Regions from separate parts of the Paenibacillus sp. FSL M7-0802 genome, predicted to be linked through region 1. Evidence: riboswitches for the same ligand, from Rfam matches in the RefSeq annotation. Region 1 holds a riboswitch; the other holds the start of a gene.
What was found. Region 1 has a riboswitch for cyclic di-GMP ahead of MHB54_RS06790 (glycosyl hydrolase). Riboswitches for the same ligand answer to the same signal wherever they lie in the genome.
Positions count from the first base shown of each region.

Region 2: it holds a riboswitch for cyclic di-GMP, as region 1 does, so the genes downstream of both, MHB54_RS10825 (collagen binding domain-containing protein) here and MHB54_RS06790 (glycosyl hydrolase) in region 1, are expected to answer to the same signal.

Region 1 covers NZ_JBBOSD010000001.1:1,349,174-1,360,569, reverse strand. Annotated here, with positions in the region: gene MHB54_RS06805 (glycosyltransferase) at 1-309, shown strand, start outside; gene MHB54_RS06800 (UDP-glucose dehydrogenase family protein) at 315-1,643, shown strand; gene MHB54_RS06795 (sugar phosphate nucleotidyltransferase) at 2,345-3,721, shown strand; cyclic di-GMP riboswitch class I at 3,877-3,957, shown strand; gene MHB54_RS06790 (glycosyl hydrolase) at 3,971-5,545, shown strand; gene MHB54_RS06785 (hypothetical protein) at 5,594-7,888, shown strand; gene MHB54_RS06780 (hypothetical protein) at 8,200-8,382, shown strand; gene MHB54_RS06775 (helix-turn-helix domain-containing protein) at 8,436-8,804, opposite strand; gene MHB54_RS06770 (YveK family protein) at 9,132-9,881, shown strand; gene MHB54_RS06765 (CpsD/CapB family tyrosine-protein kinase) at 9,862-10,548, shown strand; gene MHB54_RS06760 (sugar transferase) at 10,634-11,332, shown strand; gene fcl (GDP-L-fucose synthase) at 11,369-11,396, shown strand, end outside.
Region 2 covers NZ_JBBOSD010000001.1:2,310,454-2,321,849, forward strand. Annotated here, with positions in the region: gene MHB54_RS10795 (stalk domain-containing protein) at 1-178, shown strand, start outside; gene MHB54_RS10800 (winged helix-turn-helix transcriptional regulator) at 277-660, opposite strand; gene MHB54_RS10805 (NAD(P)H-dependent oxidoreductase) at 850-1,524, shown strand; gene MHB54_RS10810 (TIGR02328 family protein) at 1,629-2,009, opposite strand; gene MHB54_RS10815 (DUF445 domain-containing protein) at 2,043-3,299, opposite strand; gene MHB54_RS10820 (AraC family transcriptional regulator) at 3,893-4,774, shown strand; cyclic di-GMP riboswitch class I at 4,825-4,905, shown strand; gene MHB54_RS10825 (collagen binding domain-containing protein) at 5,099-8,614, shown strand; gene MHB54_RS10830 (class D sortase) at 8,731-9,396, shown strand; gene MHB54_RS10835 (cupin domain-containing protein) at 9,486-9,953, opposite strand; gene MHB54_RS10840 (amino acid ABC transporter ATP-binding protein) at 10,281-11,018, shown strand; gene MHB54_RS10845 (transporter substrate-binding domain-containing protein) at 11,060-11,396, shown strand, end outside.

The DNA of each region.
Region 1 (11,396 bases):
CGAGCGCTCGTTTTTCCGGGTGAAGAGGACTTCGGTATTACGCCTTTGGAGGCGAATGCGGCTGGACGGCCTGTCATCGCTTTTCAGGGTGGGGGAGCGCTGGATACGATTGTTCCTCATGTGAACGGCGTATTTTTCCGCAAGCATCAAGTAGAGGATGTGCTGGAGGCCGTCGAAAAGGTTGAGCAACATGCATGGAATGTGGACGATATCATTACCCATGCGCGCAAATTTGATGAAGAAAACTTCAAGGATCAATTAAAAAAGTATGTAGAACAAGCCTATGTGAACTTTCTAAAAGGAGGATGAACGGAATGAAGCTGGCTGTAATCGGTACTGGATACGTTGGGCTCGTCTCGGGTGTATGTTTTGCGCAAAAAGGTAATGAGGTGATTTGTGTCGATCTGGAGCAGCACAAAATCGACATGTTGAACCGGGCAGAATCTCCGATTTATGAACCGGGTATTGAGGAATTGATCGCGTTGAATCTGGAAGCGGGCCGGTTGGAGTTCACCTCGGATTTGGCCGATGCAGTACGCCGCTCGGATATCGTAATTTTGGCGGTAGGTACGCCTTCTCTGGCTAACGGCGAGGCGAATTTGTCATACATTGAACAGGCGGCCGCTGATGTTGGGAAAGCCATGAACGGGTATAAGATTATTATGACCAAGAGTACTGTACCTGTCGGAACGAACGAAAAGATTAAGGACGTGTTGGCTCGTCACACGAGTTTGTCTTTCGATATCGTCTCAGCGCCGGAGTTCCTGAGAGAAGGCTCAGCCATCAATGATACGCTTTATCCGGATCGCATCATTATTGGTTTGGACAATACAGGATTGCGTGAAACTATGGTCACTCTGCATCAGGTGTTCACGGATAAAATCTATGTAACGGATATCCGTAGTGCTGAAATGATCAAATACGCGTCCAATGCGTTTCTGGCAACTAAAATTTCGTTCATTAACGAGATCGCTAATATTTGCGAAAAGGTTGGCGCCGATGTAACCTGTGTGGCTGACGGTATGGGTATGGACAAACGGATTGGCTCCTCTTTCCTACAAGCAGGGATCGGGTATGGTGGCTCTTGCTTTCCAAAAGACACAAATGCGCTTATCCAAATTGCAGGTAATGTAGACTATGAATTTAAGTTATTGAAATCGGTGGTCGAGGTGAATACCGATCAGCGCTTTATGATTGTATCCAAGCTGCGCGAATCGCTGGGTCAACTGAACGGTGTGTCGATTGGCATTTGGGGCCTCGCCTTCAAGCCCAATACAGATGACATCCGCGAAGCTCCAGCACTGGAAATCGTAGAAACGCTCATTCAGGCAGGCGCTATTGTCAAACTGTATGATCCCATTGCGATGGATAAATTCAAGGAGCGCGTGGATCACCCGAATATTGTGTGGTGCTCATCCCCACAGCAAGCTGCTGAAGGTAGCGACGCTGTGTGCCTGTTGACCGATTGGGAAGAGTTCAAAAAAGTCGACCTCGTACAACTGGCCTCCATTTTGCGCAAGCCGGTTCTCATTGACGGCCGTAACGTATTCGGTGAGGAACAGATCCAAGGCTCCGGGCTGGAATACTATTCCGTGGGTCGTCCGCGGATGAGTGGGTGGAATCGGGATAAGGTGGAAGTTTAAACGTGACAGATTAAAAAGTGACTGTGGCGGTGTTGGAGGCGCTGAAGGCGCTGCGCGTGCAGATTGTTCTTCCGATTGCTGTTACCCCCGGATTTTCTGGATTATATAAAACATTCAAAGGTTAAAATCCGGGGATAAAGGCAAACGCTGACGCTTCTTCAGAACAATTCTGCCCGCTCCGCTGCTTTTCGCCGTGGAGTCACAATTTTTAAACTCCCACCTTATGGGGGGAGTAGAAGGGCAGATCAGAAGGAGCGGCACGGTTGAAGCCGCTCCTTCCGATCAAGTATGCCATTGCGGTTGCCGAAGGCAATCTCGGCAAGGCGTTACGAAACCTCGATTACTTGAAGCTTGCAAGCACAGCGGGCAAGCTCTGAGTTCTCGAACGTCTTACAGGCTGACCGGACTTAATAATGTCCGGTTGTGCCTTTTGCAATAAACGGTATGATCGGCATGATGCATTTTTGAGTAGCGCAGGGATGGATTTGAATCTGGAGAAGCGGAGCGTTCGCCTGAAAGCTTTCCAAAGGAAAGCTCGCATCGGAAGCATAAGCTTAGTGGGATTCAAACCTATATACGATTTATATAATCGAGTGAATCCCGGTCCAACAGCGATCATAAGATTAAATTCATACCGTAGCGGGTAGTCAACTCATCATCAGAACGATCATCCAACCAATATAGAGAGGAAGTGGAGAGTTATGAAGCTCGTACTTTTGTCTGGTGGTTCCGGTAAAAGATTATGGCCTTTGTCCAACGATTCCCGTTCCAAACAATTTTTGAAGGTGCTGGAGAGCCCGGAGGGGATTTCGGAATCCATGGTACAGCGGGTATGGAGACAATTGGGAGACAACGGATTATCAGAATCTTCGTTTATTGCGACAGGGAGAGCACAGGTCGAAATGATCCAGAGTCAGGTCGGGCCGAATACGCGCATTATTGTTGAGCCGGAACGCAGAGACACCTTTCCTGCGATTGCGCTGACAGCGACTTATCTATATTCCATTGCAGGTGTTTCACCTGATGAAATTATAGCAATATTGCCTGTAGATCCTTATGTTGAGGATGCTTTCTTCGCTTCCGTAGCCCAGCTGGAACATACGCTTCAGGAGAGTGAAGGCAAGCTTGCTTTAATCGGGGTTGTCCCTTCCTATCCTTCAGAGAAATATGGTTACATTATTCCGAAAAACGATGCCACTCAAGGTAGCACAGGCTACCGTGAAGTGAGCCATTTTCAAGAGAAACCCGACCGGGAGCAGGCGGAGCGTCTGATTGAACGCAATGCTCTATGGAACTGTGGGGTTTTTGCATTCAAATTAAGTTATTTGCTGGATATCTTGGCATCCAAGGGGTTGCCGCTTAATTATGAAGAAATGCAAAAGCAATACGCATCTCTGGAAAAAATCAGCTTTGACTATGAAGTAGTCGAGAAGGAAAAGGACATCGTAGTTCTTCCGTATGATGGTTTTTGGAAGGATTTGGGTACCTGGAATACGCTCACAGAAGAAATGTCTAATCAACAAGTGGGCAGAGGTGTAGTAACGGAGGATTGCGTCAATACGAGCCTTATTAACGAGTTAGACATTCCTGTGGCGATCATTGGAACGAATGATCTGATCGTAGCCGCTAGCCCGGATGGCATTCTTGTGACCAATAAGGCAGAAAGTCCTCGCATTAAGGAAGTGCTCAAGGCTCATGATCAGCGTCCAATGTATGAAGAACGTCGTTGGGGACAGTATCGGGTTGTGGATTATGTCAAGTATGACGAGGGTAACGAGGTATTGACCAAACGAATCCGCGTACGGAAAGGCAAAAATATCAGCTACCAGCTTCATTTCAAACGAAGTGAAATCTGGACCATTATTAGCGGTGAAGCGGAAATTATTTTGAATGAGAAGCTGCACAAAGTGAAGGCTGGTGACGTAGTACGTATCCCTGAAGGGACGAAGCATAGCATTTTGGCAGTGACCGATGTGGATTTTATTGAGGTGCAGACTGGCTCTGAGTTGGTTGAAGAGGATATTGTCCGCTTTTGTATGGATTGGAATGAAATTTCCCGTCACCAATTTATCTCCTAATTATTTTCGTAAAAACGAAAAAAAGACGAATTCATGAAAATTCATAGCCTAAACTGTCGAAATTGGGCGAAAACCTGTAAATTCATGAACATGACCTATTAAATTTTGGTAAAAAAAAGTCGATACTTAGGGTAAGAAGGAATCCAAACTCCTTCCAACGATAAACGCAGCCCTGTCGAAAGGCAGGTACGCAAAGCTAAAGGGCCTTCCACAAGGATGGCAGCCTGGCTACCGAAAGGAAGAGCGAAAGTGAGATTCAATTTTATTCCTCTGTATCGACTGATACGTCATGTACTCCCCGTTGTTATGCTTTTTTCATTGTTGCCCGTCGGTTTTGGAGATTCTCTGTCGGTGGCGAATGCCGCTTCATTACAACCTGTTAATTCGGACGCTTCTACTCAGGCCCGTGAACTATACAATTATTTACTCAACATCTCAGGGAAAAAAATAGTCACCGGTCAGCATGATTATTTGGAAAGTCCAGATGAATTAAGTAACAAGGTCCAAAAAATCAGTCAGGCATATGTTGGTGTACACGGCTATGAGATGGGAGCTATCTCTGGTCAATCTGACGCTACGGAAGCAGCACAACGTAAAAATGTCGTCGATAGTGCTATCCGTTGGGACAGATCCGGTGGTATTGTGACGATGACTTTTCATGAAGCGCTACCAGGTAGGCCACTGACTTGGGCCAATGTACAGGCGAAAGTAAGTCAGGCAGAGTTCAACAAATACGTGACTCCAGGTACTGCGCAGTATAACCTCCTCATTGCCGATCTGGATAAGGTCGCTGTATCGTTAAAGCAGCTTCGTGATGCAGGGGTTCCGGTTTTGTGGAGACCTTACCACGAAATGAATGGTGACTGGTTCTGGTGGGGAAACAAAACTAATTTCAATCAGCTATGGAATATCATGTATGACCGTTTTACAAACACACATCAATTGAACAATCTGCTGTGGGTATGGAGTCCGAATGCGCCCAATTCGTATACTGTCCCGTATACCCCAAAATACCCGGGGGATGACAAAGTGGACATTTTGGCAGTAGACATTTACAACAATGATTTTAAGCAAAGTCATTACGAAGGTCTGCTCGGGCTGGCACGGAATAAGCCGATTGCCATTGGGGAGCACGGTGAGATGCCTAGTTCTGAGGTATTTCAGGCTCAACCTAAATGGGTATATTCCATGACTTGGGGCAAGATGCTGACTGAGAATAACACAACAAATCAAATTCAGGATTATATGAATGATTCGAAGAGTTTGACGCGTGATGATGTGAAAAATGGGCTGGCAGCAATCGAACAACCTGGGACAGACGTACCGACCTTACCAGACGAGGGACAAAGTGAGCCTATCCCGGCTCCGACTCCTCCTTCCGTTCCTGATGTGGTCTATGTGAACGGGCTGCAGGGCGAATATTTTAACAATATGAATTTGAGCGGAAGTCCTGCTTTGATCCGTACAGATAGCAAGCTGGACTACAACTGGCGTGCCAATGCAGCTGATCCAAAGGTGAATGCCGATCAGTTCTCGGTTCGCTGGACGGGTAAAATCAAACCGCAATATAGCGAGACCTATACGTTCACAACGATATCTGATGACGGTATCCGTGTATGGGTAGATGGCAAGTTGGTTATTGACAGCTGGTTCAAACAAAGCTGGACAGAGCGTAAAGGTAGTATTACTTTGGAAGCAGGCAAAATGGTAGATTTAAAAGTGGAATACTATGATGAAAAAGGCGACGCGATGGCACGTCTAATGTGGGAAAGTCAGCATGAAGCGAAAGCGGTGATTCCCGGAAACGCTTTGTTTCTTCCTTGATTGATACTCTTTCCCGGTCAAAAAATTTGAGGAGAGAGGGTGGATCATATGATAAAAAAATGGTTATCCCATAGGTATTCAGTAGTTTTATCTGGACTACTAGCGGTCGTAGCTATAGCGATGATCGCTTGGTTTATATACACGCCTTCAAGAAGCGCAGAATTGCAGACGGATAAAGTAGCGGCTGCCAGTCCAGTATGGAAGCTGGGTCAGAGGGATGACTCTTCAGCGGAATTCAAAGGTGTGGTCGGTAGGGATAATATCGATATTTCTACAGCAGCTGCCTCTACCGAATCGTCTGCTAAAGGATCATTGTCAGCATTGTCGGAAGCAGAGAGTACAACAGTTCCGGTATTGCTCAGCAGTGGAGATATTCCTCCCGGTTTGAATGCGTCCACGAACCCTGAACTGACACTCCAGTATAAGCTGAATCAGATTCCTCCCAATGGTATGATATTCCGTGTTCGGATTTTGGATGCGGGCAAAGCAGTCCCGCAAATGGCTGTATTTTCAAATCATCAGCTGTCCGGTATTATTCAGATTGCCGGGGTTTCCGGTACTGGGAGTACTTATAATTTCAAAAACAACTACGAGCTGTATATACCCAAAGAGCAATTGCAAAGCGGTGTTAACGTACTCAAGCTAAAGACAGCGCGCTGCCTATACTGCTCCTCTGCAGAAGATAAAAATGTGTGGTGGACTTGGGATGACTTGAGCTTGGAGACGTTAGCTTCACCTGCGACCGAACCGGTACACGGTAAATATATACTGACCGGAACAAATGTGAACAATAAAGAATTTTATTATGATCAGGGTGCAGTTAAGCATTTACCATACGTTCTCAAGTGGCTGGGCATTGCTTATAGTGGCAACGTCATGAGGGTCACCTGTGCCAGTAATGTGGGCAAGGCCTGTACAGACGTGGATGATTACTATCAAACGTTAAAGCAGTATAATATGCAATCGTCTGCTTTGTATTTATATACAGGTGATATTAAGCTGCAAAAAGATGGTTCTCTACCAGAGACGGCCAAGCAAAAGTTGCGCGATTATGTAAAAAAATACGGTTCTTATCTTCAATATTATGAAGTAGATAACGAACCTGGATTATTTAATCGCTCCAAGGCGGTAAACCTGGCTGTGGCCAAGTGGTTGAATACAGAAGGCAAGCAATTGGCACCGCATCTCAAAACCGTAGCACCGGGCTGGGCCTACTGGCCAACGTACTCTACCAAGGCATGCAAAAATCAAACCAGTGGTACGCAAAAATGCGGTGACCCAGATGGATGGGAACGGGACCCGGCGCAACGTAAACAGCTGGAGGAAGTCACCGACCTGACCAATGGACACGCCTATGGTGAATCGTATAATGAAGAGGGCGGGGGCAGCTTCGTCCAAAATTTGAAAACCTTCGGCGGTTCGAGCAATGGACTGGCGAAAAAGATGCTGAACACAGAGTTCGGTACCAATGATACGCATCGAGACAATCCAGATTACGGGGCTAGTCAGCCACAAGCAGCTGCATTCGACCGGATTATGCGTTCGCAAATTGGGTTTGCCGATATGTTTATCCAGCACGCTGCTTTTTATAAAGATTATACGCTGTTTAAAACAGGCTTCGATCTGCAAAGTCATAACCCGGCCAACACAGAAATTTATCCGTTCGGGCAAGGACAGGACACCCGCGTTAAGATCATGAGACGCTTGAGCTTAGCCTATGCCACCCATGGAAAACCTCTGACTTATACAGTGCTGAATCCAGAGGAAACCAAGGATAAGATGGTGTATGTTCGTGCGGTGGATACGTCCAAGCTTAAACCGCTGGCAGGTAGCGGCGCTACTTCAGACAAATTGCTGGTGAATCTAGTGAATTTCGAAGCTACCACGCAGACAGTTCGTGTACGGGTAACGATGCCGAAAGCCGGTTTGTACACGGGTGAACGTTTTGGAGCGGGTTCTACTTACAGTCAGGCACAACGTTCCATATCAGGACTCAAGGCTTCTCCTGCCCTTGATTTTGAAGAAAAGCTGGGTCCTGGTGAAGCGGTACAATATATTTTGGAATTAAAAAGTACAGATCAAACCGCAGCTTCAGCTCCAACAGGGGTGAAGGCTGCCTCTGTTCAGGATGGGGCAGTAAAGATTAACTGGCTTCAGGCAGAAGGCGTATCTTCCTATGATGTGCTGCGTGCTGACGGGACCGACGGGGCCTATCAGGTGATTGCCTCGCAAGTAGCGGGAAGCACGTATACAGATCGGACGGTAAAAGCCGGAGGTCACTATGTCTACAAAGTTCGGGCGACTGGAGGCACTCAGGTTTCCCAGGCAGCCGAGGTCGCTTAATATCAGATCGGAATGTATATAGGACCTTAGATAACGAATACCTAACATCATTTCGAAATAAAACAAAAAAGAACCTATCAGGAGAAAATAGGACCTGACAGGTTCTTTTTTGTTGGAAAATCGTTCTGATTTGCCAATACTTTACGTATAATGAAGAAAAAAATAAGAAAATCCTTTTATATTCTCGTCATAAGACGACAACATTGCAGGTATGTATTCATATATAATAGTTTTGTTCATGACTATACATACATGGTTTGTGGGAAATCTCTTTCCGGTGACCAAGAATAATAAAGCGAGGTTAGTGCTGAATGAACAAGGAGACAGAATTAGGGGTGAACAACCCTCTTTTTCGAAACAACGTACAGAAAGCAGACAAAGCTGCCATCCACTTGGACATCCGGGACATTTTGCTCCAATGTGGTATCACGATACCAGAATGGCTAGAAAGCGACGCTGATGGAACCACATACCGGAAGGACAAGCGCGTGTAAATTCCAACGGCTGGTCTTACTTGAGCGAGACGTAAGGCAGTCGGCCGCGTTCTTTATTCCATCATTCGTTCCATTCGGACAAATGCAATAAAACGTTTGGCTTCTTCCTCAGACAAGGTGCGTCCGTCAATGGTCAGGTTGAAACGTCGCAGAATATCCTCGTCGGACAGTTCAAGCTGGTCCACAAATTCCCTCACATCTGAATCCAATATTGCCGCCGGATGGCTCGTACGTCCCACCAAGTAGTCAATCGTTACCCCAAAAATATCAGCGAGCTTGGTCAGGATCTCAAAATCTGGCTTGCGCCTATTTTTTTCATAGTGAGAAAGAGCTGCCCGCGTAATTCCGAGGGATTGCGCTAGCTCCTCTTGTTTTAATCCCTTATGTTCTCGTAATTCAGCGATGCGGGTGCCATAATTCATCTGTTTTTCCTCCTGAAGGCAAGGTTAAGAAAGGTAAAAAAGCAATTTTACACTTGACAAGATACGTTTTGTATCATAAATTAGTTATGTAAGTTACATAACGTATCTTTATTTCATAGTTTTCACTTATGTCTTCGTTTATATACCCTAAGAGGCCACCGATGATTGAGCATTTTGTGCTTATTCGCTGGCTGGACCTTCTATGCGCTATTATACAACATTTTACTATAGATTAGAGGGTCATGCATCGTTCTTTTCCCCGTTATGCAGAGGATCAGTACAAGCGTTATTGCATCGAAAACAAGTCAATCAGGGAGGACTGGTCTTGTGCAGTTGAAAGAGTACATCCGTTTGATCCGTAAAAGAATGTGGTTGATTGGTAGCATCGTATTGCTGGTATGTACTGTAGTGGGCATAAAAAATGTATATTTTACCCCGCAGATTTACGAAGCTACCGCAAAGCTCATTATCAACCAGACGCCACGACCGGATCGTGCAGGTGTCGTTGATTACAGTGTAGTTCAAACGAATATAGCCTTAACGAACTCCTATAAGCAAATTATGATCTCCTCGGCGATTATGGATCAGGTGGTCGCCAGCTTCCCCGACCTTAAGGTCACTCCGTCAGCTTTGGCGTCAAAATTAAGAGTGAACACCGCAGGTGATTCACAGGTCATGGATGTAACAATCCGCGATTTATCGTATACGAAGGCTGTGAAAACCGTCAATGCGGTAGCCAAAGTATTCAAACGGCAAATCCCCTCTATCATGAAAATGGACAATGTCACCATCCTAAGCGAAGCCAGTCTGAATGATCCAGCAGTTCCCGTGAACAGTAATCCCGCTATACAGATATTTATTGCTTTTGCCACCTCTTTATTGTTGGGAATAGGCTTGGCGTTTTTGCTGGAGGTACTGGATGATACATTTAAGAATGAAGAGGATATTGAAAAAGAACTCGGTCTGCCTACCCTATCCCTGATTACGAAAATGAAAAAAGAAGATAAACGCTCCGACAGCTCCACTACAACTCCTAAACAGGTAGGTGAAGGGCAATATGCCGCGATTAATCAATAATCAGCTCGTTACATCCCTACATGCTCAGTCTTCCGTTTCGGAGGAGTACCGCATGCTTCGTACTAACATCCAGTTTTCTTCTATAGACGAGCCGATTGAGGTTATGATGGTGGCGTCCGCTCAGGCGGGTGAAGGTAGAACGGTCACGATTAGCAATTTGGCTGTAACCTATGCGCAAGAGGGGAAAAAGGTGCTGATTATGGATATGGATCTGCGTCGTTCCTCTTTGCACCATATGTTTGGTTTGCGTAATCACACGGGGCTGACACGGGTGCTTGCCAATCAACAGGCATGGCAGGATGTGGTTCAGGAAACCGGGATTGACCATCTGCATGCAATTACAGCCGGACCGAACCCGCCCAATCCGTCCGAGATGCTCAGTTCCCGCAGAATGAATGCTCTGCTGGTTGACCTAAAAGAACATTATGACGTGATCTTAATGGATACGCCGCCGTTGCTGTCCTTTCCGGATGGCTTAATTATAAGCGCTATGTGTGACGGAGTCATTCTGGTGGTGCAGGCAGGGAAAGTCAAAAAGGATATCGTCAAGAAAGCAAAAGCGAATTTGGAAAGAGTAAAGGCGCGCATTCTGGGTGTAGTACTTAATAATGTGAAGCGTTCGAATACCCGCGCCGAGCGGGGGATGGAGGAACGCAATCTGACATGAATAAAAAGGAGGAAAATGATAGTATATAAAATTCTTTTAACAATGCATAAATAATACTTATCAATAAGGAGCGAGGTGATGAGACGTGTCTTCTTCCCGCTCGAACGAGGCCGAAGTGCTGGGCGCGTCAGTGGATGTTTATTCGGTTGCTCATGGGCTTGAACGGCGGCAAGGATGGAACGTATACCCGTTCGTGAAGCGAAGCATGGATATTATATTGTCTTTCATTGGAATCATCGTGCTATGCCCAGTATTTCTGCTTGTCATTTTGCTGATTAAGCTGGAGGACCCAAAAGGCAGTGCAATATTTTATCAAGTACGTATTGGAAAAAACGAGCGGCCGTTTCGCATGATCAAATTTCGTTCTATGGTGTCTGATGCCGAAGCCAGATTGTCTGCACTGCTGGTGGAAAATGAAATTGAGGGTGCGATGTTCAAAATGCGGGACGATCCCCGAATTACCCGTGTGGGTCGCTTTCTTCGCAGAACGAGCATCGACGAGCTGCCACAACTGTTCAATGTACTACGTGGGCAGATGAGTCTGGTAGGACCCAGACCCCCATTGCCAAGAGAAGTCCATGATTACACAGTGAGGGATAAGCTGCGTCTGACGGTTACACCGGGCTGCACTGGTCTATGGCAGATCAGCGGTCGTAATCATCTAAGCTTTAACCAGATGGTAGAACTGGATTTGGAGTACATATCCAGACGCAGTTTCCGCACAGATATGATCATTATGCTGAAAACATTTCGTGTGCTGCTAGGCTCCAAGGATGCGTATTAAAGTCTTTCATTTTCACGAAGAAGGTAGGGGATAAGTATGGATCTTCATTCCAACATATATGTAG
Region 2 (11,396 bases), 960 kb from region 1:
AACCTCGCGGGACAAGCTCATTTTGGGGATTTCGATGGGTAGTGAAAAAGATAGCACCGTTAACGCCAAGATCGGTTTAGCCAAACGTTATGACCTCAAAGGAATCGCTATCTGGCGCTTGGGCATCATTGGAGAAACGGCCTGGACGCAGATGAACGAAGCCATCGAGTTTAAATAAGTGTACATTTTATCTAAATAACCCAGACCTTATTCCGCCCGCTAATGATTTCTTATGCGTCTTCTATGAAATCATTTGGCGGGCTTTCTTCATGCCCTTTAACAAAAGTGCTTGCCTGATTTGGAAGTTGTCGTCACAGGCTCGCAACCCTGTTCTCCATAGAAGATCCCCCAGTCTCTCATAAAATCCAGCAACGGCCTTAACGTATCTCCCAACGGGGTAAGCGAGTATTCCACACGCGGTGGGTTCTCATTATAAATTTCACGGTGCACAATGCCATCTCTCTCCAGTTCACGCAACTGCAAGGTTAGCATCCGTTGTGTAATATTAGGCAAGGTCCGCCGAATTTCGTTATAGCGCCGCGGTCCTGTCGTCAAATGATACAAGATGACTCCCTTCCATTTTCCGCCTATAACCCCGACGGTTTTCGCTACCGGACATCCAAAATTAACGCTAACTGCATGTTCCATCTCCTGTGCCATGTATACCCCTTCTTTCTGTAGAATGTGTAAACCAATAGCCCCAGACGTATGACAAGGAACAAATATGTGCGTACTTGTTCCCTGCAAAAACTTTCTATATGATAACTATATATTCGATATCAGCTCTCATTATAGTAGCAGAAAACCCATAGAGTACCAACTAAACCCATATCAAAAGGAGTACATTTTATGTCTAATACATCAGCTAAAAAACAGGAAATTCTGGACGCCTTTCTGTTCAGGCACGCCACGAAAGAATTCGATCCCAATCGCATCATACCAGAAGAGGATTTTCAGTTCATTCTCGAAACCGGGCGACTTTCTCCAAGCTCCGTTGGTTTTGAACCATGGCAGTTTGTAGTTGTACAAAATCAGGCATTGAGAGAAAAGCTGGCTGCAGTTTCCAGCGGCGGTCAAAAGCAGATTCCTGCGGCTAGCCACGTCGTCCTGATTTTGGCGCGCAAGGATGTTCGTTATGATTCTCCTTACGTGGAGTATATGTATAAAGAGGTTAAAGGTATGTCTGAGGAGGACTTTGCCTCACTGCCAGGCCGCTATAAGATTTTCCAGGGTGAAAATCAACGCTTACTAGAAAACGAACGTACGTTATTTGACTGGGCTTCCAAGCAAACCTACATTGCCTTAGGCAATATGATGACAGCGGCGGCTCAGATCGGTATTGATTCCTGTCCAATTGAGGGCTTTAACTACGATCAGGTGCATGCCATTTTGGAGGAAGAAGGACTGCTAGAAAACGGGCTGCTCGATATTTCAGTCATTGCTGCCTTCGGTTATCGCGCTCATGAACCCAAGCGGGAAAAATCCAGACAACCGCTGGAAAAGGTCACCCGCTGGATTCTGTAATCTAATATCCCGAGTCTCTCCCCCAAGCACTGAACACTGAAGCATCAAAAAAGCGGGCTTGCGGCACTTCATCTGAATGATGAACATACCGCAGCCCGTCTTTTTTAGGTCACTTCAATCTCTATTAAAATACCCTTGGAAGCCAGGTTATCCAGGCACTCCTTCATATACTCATCGTCATGCTCCACATATGCACCCGCGCCTGCCAGTTCCTCACCCAGCTCCGCCTCCCAAGGCTCACACTGCTTACCGCGATACAACGGCTGTTCCCATAGTGGATCAACATTGTACCCTCTGCTTTTCATTTCGTCCATAATGAGCCTATGATAGCGCACCAGCAGCATTGGGTGATAATCGAACACATAATTCACGGTGGCGTGTGGCTTGCCCCACCCATTCCCGCGCAGGGCACAGCACTCACGATGTTGCCCCAGCAGTTGCGGACGGGGTAACCTGTCGATTAAATGTTCATGCCAAAGCCTCATGCTTCCACAACCCTATCTGTAGCTTTTTCTGGTCTATTGGATTAGCATACGGATACCTGTCAGCACAATGCCGATCAGGAAGCCTGTAACTGCGCCGTTAATACGTATCCACTGCAAATCCTGTCCCAGTTTGTCCTCCATCAGTGCAATCAGGGATTTGTTATCCATTTTGTCTACATTTTCGCGTACCAAGTTACCAATTCGACTATGGTTGGCTTCCACCAGTCCAGTAATACCTTCCACAATTCGCACATTGATCTTGTCCAGCAGCTCGGTATTCCCTCTTAAATCAGTCAGCATCCGATCCAATAGCGGTAAAATATAGGTCTGCACATAGCTTCCGTCTTCCATGTAGTCCAATAAGCGTATACGCAGTTCTTCCATTTTGCCCAGCACTGACGCATCGCCTTCCCAGGCTTCAACAAGGCTATCCTTCCAGCCGTTCAACCCTTCCTGAACCGTATCTTTCGTCGCCAATCGGGTCACCTGTGTTCTCAGACCATCCAGCACGGCCTGGCGGCGCGGGTGCTCTTCCCTTTGCAGTTCTGCTACCTGATCCAGCAGGAAATGACGAATCATTTCACCCATACGCTCTTCGTTCAGATAGCCGAGGAATGCGTTCAAGGCAAACTGCATCAGCCCGCTCACCTGCAAACCGCTAACAGCCTGCATCCCTAAGGTGCCCAGCGTATAACCCGTTTCGGGTCGCAAAAGCCAGGACTCGGCTTGCTCCAGCGTGTAATCCAGTGCGCGGCGATCATAGCCCTTCTCGCTGGTTTGACGAGCAAGCGCCTCCAGCAGCGGTCCGGTGTCAAAGTCAGTCACCTGCCGCTTGAGCTCTGCCACGATGACCGGAGCCAATTCCGCGAGCGGGAGCGACTGGACGAGACGCTTGGCAAGAACATCTATGGATGCCGCCGCCTCCGGCTTGCGCATTCCTTTTTCCACACCGCCCAGTACCAAATCGGCCAAACGAATATCTGCAATTTTAGACGCAATGCTGTCTTTGTTTAGCAGGTTATTTTCCACGGTACTCACCAATGCATTCGTGAGCTTGTCCCTATTTTTAGGAAGCAGCGCTGTATGTGGTATCGGAATGCCTAGCGGATGACGGAACAAAGCAGTGACAGCGAACCAGTCTGCCAGTCCCCCTACAAGTCCTGCCTCAAAAGCTCCGGCTAATAAACGAGCCCAGCCATATTGCTGGAAGGGCAATGTGGCTGCAAAGCCTGCCCCTAGAATAACGAGCGACCAAGCCGCTGCGGTTTTCGTACTTTTTGGTTTTCCCATCCTGTAATCCTCCAAACTGACTGTCGAGTAAGTAAAGCACTATACCTGTATTACCCATCATATCATTGCCCGTGTCATTTCCAAAGTTGAAAGCACTTTTGATGAAACGCGCAAGGGCACTTTTTGCGTAATTTTTTATGCATATATCTCTCTTTTTTACATTCATGTTTGTGAACAAAATCACAGTACTGGGCCCAAACTCTTATTTTCAATAATAAGCCTTACGAACCATTTTAACAAAACCAAGTCCCAATTTTTTTAAACCGAAAGGAGAAGTGAACAAGAAAGTTGAATGGGCATAAGATACCTTTTTTCAGTACCATTTTGGTATTTGACCTCAGAAAGGATTTGAATCCATGATAACCCCAGATTCTTTCAACAGCATTCGACTTTTTCATATGGATTATCAGATTAAATATCCATAAAAAGCGAGACTCCCATAAAGCTCACACACATAATTTGATATATAGACATATTTGTTGTGATAAAATAAACTTTTATAAATAGGAAATCATGTTTAATCAGCCATTATATATTGGTAAATCAAACCAAGATATGCTAGATAAAATTGCTTTTTTGTAAAGGAATTGAATATGACAACAGACCAAAAAAACAACGTGGGCCTCTGGAATGGCGATCCGGTCGTAATTGTACGCACTCCCTCCGCTTTTGCCAAGCAATCCCTTTTATATATCCAGGAATTAGGCTACTTTCAAAAAACTTCTGCTTTTACGATGGAAAGGAAAGAACTTGCCTCTTTTTTGCTTGTCTTTACGTTGTCTGGTAAGGGAGAATTACTGTACCGGGACAAGAAATATATCATAAAACCTCAAGATTTGTTCTTTATTAATTGCGAGGAATATGTTCAATACAGCACCTCCGGTCATGAATCCTGGGAGTATATCAGCCTGTACCTGTATGGCAACCTGATCGAAAATTTTTACGAACAATTTGCCAAGCATAATAAACCGGTCATTTCCATGCATAATCCGCATATTATATTGGATAAGCTCCATGCTCTGATTTGCGGGCAGTCTGACAGAAGTCTTTCCGCTGAGCTGCTAACGTCCAGGCTCATTGGTGAAATACTAATGTGCATTTTGCAACATCCCTATGATCATCCGCATGTGAATGCTGAAACCCTCAGCGAAGTACGCCGGGTACAGCAATATTTGGATCAGTCCTACTGTGAGCGAATAACACTGGACTCGCTGGCAGACATGTTTGAATTAAACAAGTTTAATCTGGCTAAAAATTTCAAAAAGCAGATCGGTTTCTCTCCGATTGATTATCTCATTAATGTCCGTATCACAGCCGCTCAAAGCTGGCTTAAAACCAGTGACATGTCCATTGTGGATATCGCAAGGTACGTAGGGATTCCCAATACGAGCCATTTTATTAACCTATTCAAGGAGCATGTAGGAGAAACACCTCATTCCTTCCGCAAAAAATGGGGGAACCGTTCCAAGTTGTAAATGAGAGGTTACATGAAATCAGTTTGATAGATGATAGACGCACAAGCTATTCAAGTTAATGGCAAAACTGTCGAAAGGCAGTGACGCAAAACTATAGGGCCTTCCTATCCGGATGGCAGCCAGCTACCAGATGAACGAGCTTTTTATTATGTCTTTTTTACATAGATCCATCACAAATTGCTATGCCTCTCTCGAAGAAAGCCCTGATCGCTATGATCAGGGCTTTTTTTCTATTGGGATAGTCATGTCTGCCTAGCATGCTGAATATACTAATTTCGAACGAAGCATTGCCATATTACGATGAATAGGAGAATCACTTGGAGCATGAGAACAAAAATAAATGTAATGATCATTGCCTTATTGCTCATTGTCCAAAGCTTTTTCAGCGCAACGCTGGCTTACGCAGATGCTCCAGCCCCAGAACTGCCGCAGAGTGCTGTATCTGATCCTACACCTACCGTTACAGATGCTGTATACGTTGTCCCAAACCTTGAACCTCCTGGGGAGATTCCTTCAAACACGGTCCCCTTCGTTCAAGGAGCAGTCAGTTCAAAGTCTCAACATGATGCAGCTCCGCAGAGCATACTAACGAAGTTGAACCTGACCGACGAAACAGGGCGTGTCATTGATGCGGTATATAGTCCCGGCAGCCAATTCGACATCGGATCAGCCATCCAACTAGGATATGAATGGGAGCTTCCTGACAATACCTATAAGTCAGGGGACACCTTCACCTTTCATTTACCAGAACAGTTTGTCATCTACACTGATATCTCATCTCCGTTAGTCACTACCGATGGAACCGTGGGATACTTCACAGTAGATCGTCAGGGCAAGGTTATCATGACCTTTAACCAATATGTAGAGAATCACTCCAATGTCAGCGGCAAACTACAAGTTAAAACCGAGTTTACGAAAGAAACGGTGAAAGGCAGTACAGAGATCATCATTGCGATTCCGATCAAAGGCGGGGTACAAACGGTCATCGTGAATGTAAAACCCCAGTCAGGGCCAACCCTAAGCAAACAAGGGAAAATAGAGGGCACCAATCAGATCGACTGGACCATTGATGTGAACAAACAACTAAACACCGTAAAGCATGCCCTCATCACCGATCCAATTCCTTCAGGGCTGGAACTCAGAAGAGACTCTATCCGGCTCTATCATCTACAAGTCAATATCGACGGCTCGACCGTTGTTCGAGACCTAGTGAATGCAAGTGAATATGCCATTGAAGCAGATCAAGCCGGGACAGGGTTTGTGATTCGTTTTCAAGACGATAGCATTAACACGGCCTATCAGATTCAATATTCCACGCGTATTATTGGCGATAAAACTCGTTTCTCCAACACAGCAACGCTTTCAGGAGATGCGATAGAGAACGTTGTTGCTACCGCTACTGTTCAGGTGGAACGTGGTGAATTTTTGTCCAAAAAGGTTGAAAAATATGATCATGCCACACAAACACTCTCGTGGGCCATAAGATATAACTTCAGCGAGACAAAAATCCCCGAAGCCAAAGCTCTTTTAATTGATCATTTCAATAAAACTCAAGAATTGCTGCCCGGTTCTTTGAAAGTATTTAAGGGAAACACACTGGAGGAGCTCCCATCGTGGGCGTATACTGTCATCCCAGTTGATTATCCGGACCGCAACGGCTTCAAACTTCAATTCAACTTCGACGTAGATTCAGCCTATACCATCCGATACCAGACTCAAGCCAGAGGCCGTGTCTATGATAATGGAAAAGTTATAAACATCATAACCTCGGATGGAACGCAGAAGATTGTATCGACGGAAATCATAAGCGGAGTTATGACTAAAATGTATGACACACCCAATTACAACACCAAAATCATACCTTGGGTGATTACCATCAATACAGACTTGTACATCATGAAAAATATTGTCATTCAGGATGTGTTTCCAAACGGGGGCTTGGCTTTGTTACCGGACACCCTGAAAATTCAAAGTGTTGACGGAACAACGGAGCTACGTGCGCCCACGGATTATGAGCTGGTTCCGCTATCACAGGACTATAAACAAGGATTTACGCTCATTTTTCATAAAGCCATTCAGAAGGCTTATACAATCAAGTATTCAACCACCTATAATAATGACTGGAAAACGGATACGACGAAGCCCGAGTTTCGTAATAAATCCCATATAGAATACCAGTTTGAAGACGGAGAAAGATCATCGCAAGGAGTGGAGTGCCCGATCTGGCCGGACTTTATGACACAACGAAACGGTGCCAAGCAAGGAAGCTATAATGCAACCTCCAAGCTCATTACCTGGGACATTAAAGCTAACTACAATCGCAAGATCCTGAATCACGCGGAAGTGAGAGACCCCTTGTTGCAAGGTCAGAAGTTACTGCCCGCCTCCGTAAAGGTATACGATATGACCTTGCTGGGATGGTGGGATGGCGTACAAAAAGGGGCTGAAATCCCGGCAGATCAATACACCATTATTCCTCCCTCCGAGCAAAATGGTAATGAGTTGCGTATCCAGTTCAAGGAGCAGATACAGACTCCCTACTGGATTACCTTTCAAACTTCATTGGAAGGAGAACTGATTGAAAAAGAAATCCACAATCAAGCCCTTCTACTGGATGGACAAAAAATAGTCTCTGAATGGGCAGCGCAAGTCGCGGTACCTCATGGCGGAGAATATGTATCTAAAGTCGGTACACAAAATGGAAATAAGATCGATTGGAGCATCCGCATCAATGAAGGACAGTCCCATGTATCCAACACTAAAATTATAGATCAGCCTAGCAACAATCAAATCCTAATTGAGGATTCCTTTCATTTGTACTCTACAATCATCGCTGCCAACGGAAATACCACCAAAAGCACCGAGTTGATTAGAAACCAAGATTACAAGCTGTATATCAAGACAGACGCTCAAGGCCAGCAAACTTTTGAAGTTACTTTTGCCAAGGATATTTCCACTGCTTTTATACTTGAATACCAATCGTTCATTCATGCTGAAGACAAAGCCAAGGTGAGTAATAAGGTTGCCTTTGAGGGGGATCGCTTGACGACAGAGATGCGGGAAACCAGCCAGGAAATCATCGTACGAACGTCTTCCGGCTCCGGTTCTGGCGGGGGTGTGACCGAAAGTCTTGAGCTGACCAAGGTAGATCAGGATATGCCTGACAAGGTACTGCCTGGCGCACAGTTTGCGCTCTATGATAAAGGTCAAAAAAGAGCCCCGCTCATTCAGACCACCAATGCGGAAGGCAAAATCATCTTTTCCTCCTTGCTTCATGACGATTATATCTTGGAAGAATTGGCAGCACCGGAGGGCTATAAAGTCACCGAGGGCAAGCTCGAGATCAAAATAGACGCAACACTGCGACAAAGCTCTGGTGTAAAGAGGGTTGTGATCACCAATCGTAAAGAAAAGAAAAACGAACCAGGAACGCCTACTCATCCAGACCCTTCACCCCCGTCCGGAGGCTCAGGTAAAAAACATGACAAAGATCCGGAAATACCCGATACTCCGTCTATAACCGTTCCTCCGTCATTGCCAAAGTCTCCGGAGGACATAGTCCCTCCACAGGAGGAACCTGCGCCTATACCGCCGGAGCCGGAGCCGCCAGCCGTCATGCCTCATCAAGATCCTCCTCCTCCGGTGGATTCGAAAGACGATCCCGAACCTAAGATCCGTCTCAAGGTTCCGGGAAAAGAACCTGAAGATCCGGAGGATACACCTGCGGTACACCAATTGCCCCAAACAGGTGAAGGCAGCCCCGTTCCGTTCTATTTGACAGGCATAGCGATGGTTATATGGGGCGTATTTTTGAAATTCAGACGAACAAACAAAAAATAAAACCGATCACCTGCCCTGATCTCCCGGCTCATTCCATTCCCGATTGGAATGAGTCGGGAATGGGGCATTTTTCCAAAAAATATGTATAATCCGTACTTTGCTTAGGGGAGGCGAGATTGCTGAGTCTGCGTAAACTTTCCTACGTATTTATTGTGTTAGGCTTACTTTTTATTTTGTTTCCTAAAGCGACAGAATGGAATGAGGATCAGGAACAAAGCAAGCTATTAAAAGCAGCAGAGCTACCATCTGGAAAAAGCGACGCGCTATGGCCCCCCAGTCTTACGGACAGCTATGCTCGCTTGTCCACTCGTCTTACAGAAGTTCCGGTTAGTGAAGCACGACAAAATACTTCCCCATCCCCTGCTCCCATGGTAAGCGCTAATGAACAAACTCCCATAGCCACTATTAGTATAAGTCGTATTGCTTTAAAGCTCCCTGTATTGGAAGGCGCAACGAGGATAAATATGAGACACGCGGCTGTACATATGCCGGAAACGGGGACGCTGGGACAAGCAGGGAATGCCGCCATTGCTGCTCATCGAGCCCGTACCTCTGGACGTTTATTTAATCGTCTAAATGAATTGAAGATCGGGGATAAGATTGTTGTTAACGCTCGGGGTAACCAATATGTATATAGCGTTTATAGCCTGAAGGTGGTCGATCCTACGGACGTGTCTGTTCTGAAAAGCTTCAAAAAACAAAAGCTGCTTACACTGATTACATGTGACCCTCTCGTAAACCCCACCCATCGTCTCATTGTTCAGGCGAAACTAAGCACCTAAAGCTATTTTAAAGCCCTATTTCTATGAGTAAACATAAATCAGGCGGGCCATTCCTGTTCATTACAGAAATACACCCGCCAATGCTCACATCATGATTCAGTTGGATTCTTGGCAATCAGCTTGAAATCATCAAAGTGGAATCCTGGTGCAACCACACAGGTTACCAGCACGGGCTCATCCCCAAGCGGACGTGCCGTTTGCCATACTGCTCCTGGAACGAGTGCTTGTGGATGCTGTCCTGCCCCCACATCCGCACCGACGATAATCACAGTTTCTTCACCAGGCTCTTCTCCGCTTCCACCCAATTTCAACTCTACAGGGCTTCCGCTATGATATAACCACAGCTCATCAGAATGGACCACATGCCACTCGGAGAACTCACCCGGATGCAGCAAGAAATACGTAGACGAAGCTGCAAAGCGCGGACCGGAATACACATCCGGCAGTACAGGCTTCGGAATTTGGAAATGGGCCTTCCACATCTCTTTGTACCAGCCGCCTTCTGGATGGGGCTCCATGCCCAATGCCGTTACTAGCGGTGAAATAGCTTTCGTCATTGTCTAACCTTCCTTTACCCTAAATTCCTTCTTCCCTACTGTAAAACATAGCGTTGCTTTTGTCACGTTTCTCCCTTGGCATGTCGAGGATCAATAGTTTGTGTCAAATTTAATAACATAAAATTACGGATATTTATTCGTTTTCAACATATAAATAACAGTTTACTAGCAAAAAACACACCAAAATACATTACACGTAAAGTTTAGTGACATAAAATCTTGTTTTTTATTGTAAGCTTATAGTATCATGAGAGAAATTTTTAAATTCTAATAGAGCTTGATCATGTCAATCCGTCTACTAAGCTATGTATCCAAGCCTAAAAAGGGGTGAGCTCTCTGATCCAGTTTCGCAACGTCAACAAGCATTACGGTCACTTCCATGTACTCAAAGACATTAATCTTCAGATTAAGGAGGGCGAGGTCGTCGTAATCATCGGTCCCTCCGGCTCGGGTAAAAGCACCCTGCTTCGCTGCATCAATCGTCTGGAAACGATATCGGATGGGGAGCTGATCGTTAACGAGATCCCTGTACATGACAAAAAGATTGATATCAATGCCTTCCGCCGCAATATCGGGATGGTGTTCCAACATTTCAATCTGTATCCCCACAAAAAGGTGATTGAAAACATTGTACTGGCACCTATGAAGGTACTGGGCATCTCGAAAGAAGAAGCTACTCAAACAGCCATCACCTATCTAAAGCGCGTCGGAATCGAAGAAAAGGCACAGAGCTACCCCGCTCAATTGTCCGGTGGACAGCAGCAGCGGGTCGCGATCGCCCGCGGGCTCGCGATGAATCCAAAAATTATGTTGTTTGACGAGCCTACTTCAGCACTTGATCCCGAAACGATCGGAGAGGTACTGGATGTTATGCGCTCGCTCGCCCATCAGGGCATCACAATGGTCATTGTCACTCATGAAATGGGCTTTGCACGTGAAGTGGCGGACCGCGTGATTTTTATGGACAAAGGACAAATTTTGGAAGACAGCCAACCTGTCGAATTTTTTCAGAATCCGGGTGAAGAACGGGCTCGCCTGTTCCTGAGCCGTCTGATTCATCATTAATAGACTACCAATGTAGCGTAAATCGAAAGGGGAATGTTCTGATGAGAAAAAGATTTCAATGGAGTACTTTGGTGCTGGTAGCTTTATCTTGTCTGCTCGTCTTGGCAGGCTGTGGAGGCAAAGAAGGAGCGGCAACGTCGGGGAATCAGCCGGCAGCAGCCAACGGGCTGGAAGCGATCAAACAGCGTGGCAAACTGGTCGTTGGTGTGAAATACGATACCAAGCTGTTCGGACTGAAAGACCCGGCTAGCGGAAAAGTAGAGGGCTTTGATATCGACATCGCTAAGGCTGTAGCCAAATATATTTTTGGCGATGAAACCAAACTTGAACTAAAAGAAGTCACGTCCAAAACACGAATTACCTTATTGCAAAATGGGG